Regions from separate parts of the Micromonospora sp. NPDC047753 genome, predicted to be linked through region 2. Evidence: riboswitches for the same ligand, from Rfam matches in the RefSeq annotation. Region 2 holds a riboswitch; the other holds the start of a gene.

Region 1 (3,378 bases), on a different contig from region 2:
CCCGGCGAGACGCCGAAGCCACCCACCGCCCCGCCGGTCGGCTGAGCGGAAAGACCGCCGGGCGCACCTCAGGCCAGCTCGGCCAGGGCCGCGAGCAGCCGGTCCACCTCGTCGGCCGTGCTGCCCAGCCCGATGCTGGCACGCAGCGCGGTGGGCGGCAGGTCCCGCCGGCCGGTACGCCCCGCCGCCTCGCCGAGCAGACGCCGGGCCAGCGGGTGGGCACAGAACAACCCGTCCCGTACGCCGATGTGGTGCTCGGCGGCCAGCCGGGTGGCCACCTCGGTGGAGTCCCAGCCGGCGACCACGAACGAGACGATGCCGACCCGGGGCGCGTCCGGGCCGAAGGTGCGCAGCTCGACGATGTGCGGCAGGGCGGCGAGGCCGGTCCGCAGCCGGGCCAGCAGGGCCTGCTCGTGGGCGGCCAGCGCGCCCTGGTCCGCCTCGTCGAGCGCCCTGCACACCGCCGCCAGCGCGACCGCTCCGAGCAGATTCGGGGTGCCGCCCTCGTGTCGGGCCGGGCCGGTCGCCCAGGTCACGTCGTGGGTGGCCGGACCGACGTGGCTGGTGGCGCCACCGCCGGCCAGGTAGGGCGGGGCGGCGTCCAGCCAGTCGGCGCGACCGATCAGCACGCCCGCGCCGAACGGCGCGTACAGCTTGTGGCCGGACACGGCCAGGTAGTCGACGTCGAGCGCGAGCAGGTCGACCGGGGCGTGCGGGGCGAGCTGCGCGGCGTCGAGCACGATCCGGGCGCCGTGCCGGTGCGCCACCCGCGCCAGTTCGGCGACCGGCCACCGCTCACCGGTCACGTTGCTCGCACCGGTCACCGCTACCAGCACCGGCAACGCCGGGCTGCTGCCCCGGCGCAGCTCGGTGAGGGCGGCGGCGAGATCGCGTACCGCCCCGTCGGGGTCGCTGGGCACCGGCAGCCGCACCGACCCGCGCGGCCAGGGCAGCAGGTTGGCGTGGTGTTCGCCAGCGAACGTGACCACTGTGGTGCCGGCCGGCACGGCCCGTGCCAGCAGGTTGAGCGCGTCAGTGGTGTTGCGGGTGAAGATCACATGATCGTCGGCGCGAGCGCCGAAGAAGTCCCCGATCGTCTGCCGGGCCTGCTCGTACGCGAGGGTGCAGCGCCGCGACAGCGCTCCCGCCCCGCGATGCACGCTGGCGTACCAGGGCAGCAGCTCTGCCACCGCGTCGGCGGCGGCCCGCGCGCACGGCGCACTGGCCGCGTAGTCCAGGTTGATCTCGCCGGGCACGCCGAGGACGTCGAGCGACGCGGACGGCACGGTGGGCAGGCTGGGCAGCGAGGGTACGAGAGTGACGGACACGCCGGAACCTCCGGGGTCAGGGACCCCGGGTGCGACATCGGGACGGGGTCCGCGCTTGCCCAGCACACCGATCGGGCTGGGCCCGGTCATCACCCGGGGCACCCCACCGCGAACTCGACGAGGGTTGCCGGCCAGCAAGCCGGGGCTTGACGCTGGCGCTCGTGACCTGCCGGCAGCATAGCGGCTACCGATGCGACCGAACCAGCCGGCGGCGGATGGCTACGCTGACCGCATGGCCGACACCCCGCCCGGTTCACCGCTGCCGCCTGCGCCCGCCTCCCCGCCCGCGCCCGCCGGCCCGCCCATGGGTGAGACGCCGCGAATGCCGCTGCGCCGACTGGGCTGGCGGCGGTTCCTGGTGCTGGCCGGGGTGGTGCTGTTGATCGCGGCGTGCGCGGTCTTCATGGTCTTCACGCTCGGCCAGTCGCTCGGTGCGCAGGCCCTGCTGATCGGGGTGGTCGCCGCCATTCTGCCGGTGCCGGTGCTGGTCGGCTGCTTCCTCTGGCTGGACCGGTACGAACCGGAGCCGTTGAAGTATCTGATCTTCTGCTTCGCCTGGGGGGCGTTCGTCTCCACCGCCGCCTCGCTCACCGTGAACGACTTCGCGGCCAACCGCTTCGCCGACTGGGGCCTGCCGTCGGCGCTCACCGGGGTGCTGGTGGCGCCGTTCATCGAAGAGCTGACCAAGGCGCTGGGCCCGATCCTGCTGCTGGTGTTCCGCCGCCGCGAGTGGTCGGGGATCACCGACGGCCTGGTCTACTGCGGGCTCGCCGCGGTCGGCTTCGCGATGGTGGAGAACATCCTCTACCTGGGCGGGTTGGGCTACGCGTCCGGCGCCGACCGGTACGGCCCGGCCACCGGCATCCAGCAGGTCATCGCGATCTTCATCCTGCGGATCCTGCTGTTCGGGTTCGCCCATCCCCTCTTCACCTCGATGACCGGTGTGGGGTTGGGTATCGCCTCCCGGACGGCGGACCGGCGCATCCGGGTGCTCGCCCCGGTCGCCGGCCTGCTGCTGGCGATGATGCTGCACGGCACCTGGAACCTGCTGCCCACGCTGACCCAGGCCACCGGCGAGGCCATGATCATGCTGTACGGCTTCCTGGGCCTCATGGTGCCGGTCTTCTTCGGCACCGTGGGGCTGGCGCTGTGGCTGCGCGCCTGGGAGGGGCGGCTGACCGAGCGGGTCCTGCCCGACTACGTACGCGCCGGCTGGCTCAGCCCGCCCGAGGTGGCCGCCCTGAGCAGTCTCGGCCGGCGGCACGCAGCCCGCAGTTGGGCGCGGCGGGTGGCCGGCGACGCCGGGGTGCGGGCGATGCGGGGTTACCAGTCCGCCGCCACCCGACTGGCCCTGCTGCGCGACGGGGCGCTGCGCGGCCTGGACCGTAAACCCGCCGACCAGGAGCGGACCGCCCGCGAGGAGCGGGAACTGCTGGACGCGATCACCGGATACCGGTCGTTCTTCGTGGGTCGGGACCCGCAGGCCCCGGCGGGGGTCTGGGACGGCAGCCGCTACCACCTGCGCTTCCCGGACGGCACCGAGCGCGCGGTGGACGCGCCGGACGAGCCGGTGGTGCCGATCCCGGTGGTGCTGGCTCCCGCCCCGGCTCCGATGGGTTACGCCCCGCCCGCCCCGCCCGGCCTGCGCCCGGCGTCTCCCTGGCCGCCAACACACCCCTGACCCCGCCGACTACCGCCCAACCCGCGCCCGCGCCGAGCGCCCGCGCCCGCGCCGAGCGCCCGCGCCCGCGCCGAGCGCCCGCGCCCGCGCCGAGCGCCCGCGCCCGCGCCGAGCGCCCGCACCCGCGCCGAGCGCCCGCGCCGAGCGCCCGCGCCCCTGCCCGCGCCGATCTTGCAGTTTCGGTCGTCGAAAAGCGTGGAATGCCCTCTACGCCGGGACAGTAAGTGCAAGATCGCGGCCGACTCCGGTCGATCATGGAGTTGTGGTGCCTGACTTGGTGCTACTTGTGGACTTTGTCCGGCACCACAACTCCATGATCGACGTGGCGTGGCATGGCGTGGCGTGGCGTGGCTTGGTCTGGCGTCAGGT
Region 2 (3,378 bases):
GGCTTGATGTGGTGGGTCGGCCCGACCTGGCCGGCCACCGCGTCGATGGTCTTCAGACCCTCGCCGGTGTTGAAGACGACGGTCTCGGCCGTCGGGTCGAGCCGACCGGACTCGACCAGCTTGCGCAGCACCGCCACGGTCACCCCACCGGCGGTTTCCGCGAAGACCCCGGTGGTACGGGCCAGATCGCGGATGCCCGCGCGGATCTCGTCGTCGTCGACGTACTCCATCCAGCCGCCGGTGCGGCGGACCGCCTCCAGGGCGTAGAGGCCGGCCGCCGGGTCGCCGATGTTGAGTGACTTGGCGATGCCGGTGGGCTTGACCGGGACGATCGTGTCGGTCTCGCCGTGCAGTGCGACGGCGATCGGGTTGCAGCCGGCGGACTGCGCCCCGAAGACCTTCCAGCCGTCGGCGGGCGCCTCGACCAGGCCGATCTCCACCAGCTCGGAGAACGCCTTGTCAATCTTGGTGAGCAGCTCGCCGCTGGCCATGGGGATGACCACCTGCGCCGGGATTCGCCAGCCGAGCTGCTCGGCCACCTCGTAGCCGAGAGTCTTGGAGCCCTCCGCGTAGTACGGCCGGACGTTCACGTTGACGAACGCGGTGTCCTCGAATTCGTCGGTCTCCACCAGCTCACCGCAGAGCCGGTTGACATCGTCGTACGAGCCGTCGATGGCGACCAGTTCGCCACCGTAGACGGCGGTGGTGATGACCTTGCCCTGTTCCAGGTCGCTGGGGATGAAGACCACCGAGGGCACCCCGGCGCGGGCCGCGTGGGCGGCCACCGAGTTGGCCAGGTTACCGGTCGACGCGCAGGCGAACCGGCTGAAGCCGAGGGCCTTGGCGGCGGTGAGCGCCACCGAGACGACCCGGTCCTTGAACGAGTGGGTGGGGTTGGCGCTGTCGTCCTTGACCCAGAGCGGCGCGGTGATGCCCAGCTCGGCGGCGAGGTGCGGGGCCGCCACCAGTGGGGTCAGGCCCGGGTCGAGGGTGACCCGGGTGGCCGGGTCCTGACCGGCGGGGAGCAGGGCGGCGTACCGCCAGATGTTGTTCGGGCCGGCCTCGATCTGCTCGCGGGTGACGGTGGCCAGCGCGGCGGTGTCGTAGTCGACTTCCAGCGGGCCGAAACACTCGTAACAGGCGTGCTGGGCGGCGAGCGGGTAGCGGGCCGAACAGGCACGGCAGACCAGGGCGCGGGCGGGGCTGGCAGCGGTGTCGATGCCGGAGGCGACGAGCGTCGACGTCATGTCGAGAGTCCTCTCATCTTTCCCCGCATCGCACGGTGCGGCGGGGACGGAATTGGCACCTGCCCCGCGGGTCGCTCAGCGGTGAGCGCGCGGGGTGGTTGCCGGGGCGTCGTCGGGCCGTATCCCTCAGCCCCTCTGGATGAGGTATTCAGTTGTGCCGTCGAGTCTAGGACAACGCTGTCGGCCCCTGCTACCACTGATCCCAGGTATTGGGTCAGCGGAAACTCACCGCGACCGGGTCGGTCACCGCGACCGGGTCCGTCACCGCGTCCGTCCGGGGCAGCGCTGCGGCCCGGGGCCGGGCGGCGAGGTTCGCGGCGATCAGGGCGGCGATCGTGATGGCGGCCCCGACCAGTTCAACGGGCTCCGGGCGGTAGCCGCGGGCGATCTGCACCGCGAAGGTGGTCACCGGGACCAGGTTCATGAACAGCGCGGCGTTGGCGGCGCCGAGTCGCTGCACGCCGGTGTTCCAGGCCAGGACCGCGATCACGGCACCCACCAGCACGGCGTACGCCAGTTGCGGGGCGACCGCCACGAGGTCGGCGGCGGCCGGCGCGTGCTGCCAGCCGACGGCGTCGGCGCCGATGCTCAGGACGAGCATGGCGGCCGTGCCGGCGAGCGCGGTCAGTGTGGTGAAGCGCAGCGGGGACCACTCGCCGAACCGGCTGGCACCGTGGGTGTAGATGCCCCAACCCAGCACCGCGCCGATCATCATGAGCCCACCGAGGCCGAACTGGCCGAGCCCGGCCAGGCTCCCGCGCGTGATCACCAGGCCGACGCCGAGGAGCGCCACCAGGGAGAGGGCCAGCAGGAGCGGCTTCGGGCGTACGCCGTCGCGAGCCCAGCGGACCAGCTGGGTGATCACCGGGGTGGTGGCCACGAAGAGGGAGATCTGCTGCGGGGCCGCGTGTTCGAGCGCCAGGTTGGTGAGCAGGTTGAAGCCCGCGAAGCCGACCACTCCGAGCACCACCACCTCCAGCGCCCGGCCGCCGTGGCGGAGCGCGCCGGCACCCTCGCGGAGCAGCAGGATGGCGACCAGGACGACGGCGGCCAGCAGGTAGCGCGCGGTGGTCAGGTTGAGCGGGTCGACCCGGTGGAGCGCGCTCGCCAGGATCGGGAACATCACGCCCCAGCCGAGCACGGCGACCAGTGGGTACGCGGTGGCGCGGGATCGCATCGGCAACTCCAATGTTCGAGTATCGTCGAACCAACGAGACTGACCATAGGGCGTCGTTCGATGGTTGTCGAACAAGGGTTACACTGGTCACATGGAGCCGCACGAGCCCGACCTGACCGCCGTACCGGTCACCAACGTGTTGGCCGCACTCGCCGACGACGTGCGGCTACAGATCGTCCGGGCGCTCGCCGAGGGCGGCGAGTCAGCCTGCGGCAGTTTCGACTTCGGCGTCTCCAAGGCGACCCGCAGCCACCACCTCAAGGTGCTGCGCGAGGCGGGGCTGACCCGGACCCGGGCGGCCGGCACCAGCCGACTGGTCCGGCTCCGCCGGGACGAGCTGGACAAGCTCTACCCCGGCCTGCTGGACGCGGTCCTCACCCAGCGTCCGCCGGCCTGACCCCGGCCCCGCCTTCGCTCGCCGGCGGCGGTTGCGGTCCGCGTGGCCGCACCAGCCGGTTGGTGGCGGCACGCGACCTCGGCGGCTGGGACATGCCTCCGACGCTCACTGTGGAGCTGAATCGTCTACGACATCAGCGAAGAGGTGGCGCCGCGACCGGGAGTGTCGGGCGGCCCCGGGCCGGAGCACATCGGCCGGCCCCGGGCCGGAGCACATCGGCCGGCCCCTTGACCGGACGCGCCGCCGAAGCCGCCTCGTTGAGACTTCGGCGACGCGTGGTTCGGGTCAGATCAGACGGACACCGTGCCGGGCTCGGCCGCCGAAGCCGAGACCGAAGGGCTGTCGGTACGACGCCGGGCGAGCAGCGTGTCGAGGGCCCAGGCACCCGGGCCGAGAGCCGCGACCAGCAGGAACGCCCAGCAGAAGAGCGCCGCCAGCTCGCCTCCGTTGTGCAGCGGCAGCAGGGCATCCGGCTGGTGCACAACGAAGTAGGCGTACGCCATCGAGCCGGAGGCGAGCAGCGCGGCGGGTCGGGCGAAGAGCCCGACCAGCACCAG

What was found. A riboswitch is a leader RNA that binds a small molecule or an ion and turns the genes downstream of it on or off. The one in region 2 is predicted to bind S-adenosylmethionine.
Region 1: another riboswitch for S-adenosylmethionine. It lies ahead of ABZ749_RS15075 (aminotransferase class V-fold PLP-dependent enzyme); the one in region 2 lies ahead of thrC (threonine synthase).

What each region holds. Positions count from the first base shown of each region.
Region 1 covers NZ_JBEYSL010000148.1:7,989-11,366, forward strand. Annotated here, with positions in the region: gene ABZ749_RS15070 (FUSC family protein) at 1-45, shown strand, start outside; gene ABZ749_RS15075 (aminotransferase class V-fold PLP-dependent enzyme) at 69-1,328, opposite strand; SAM riboswitch class IV at 1,375-1,495, opposite strand; gene ABZ749_RS15080 (PrsW family intramembrane metalloprotease) at 1,519-3,009, shown strand; gene ABZ749_RS15085 (hypothetical protein) at 3,373-3,378, opposite strand, start outside.
Region 2 covers NZ_JBEYSL010000035.1:3,857-7,234, forward strand. Annotated here, with positions in the region: gene thrC (threonine synthase) at 1-1,247, opposite strand, end outside; SAM riboswitch class I at 1,258-1,393, opposite strand; gene ABZ749_RS05305 (DMT family transporter) at 1,462-2,424, opposite strand; gene ABZ749_RS05310 (metalloregulator ArsR/SmtB family transcription factor) at 2,516-2,821, shown strand; gene ABZ749_RS05315 (DoxX family protein) at 3,112-3,378, opposite strand, start outside.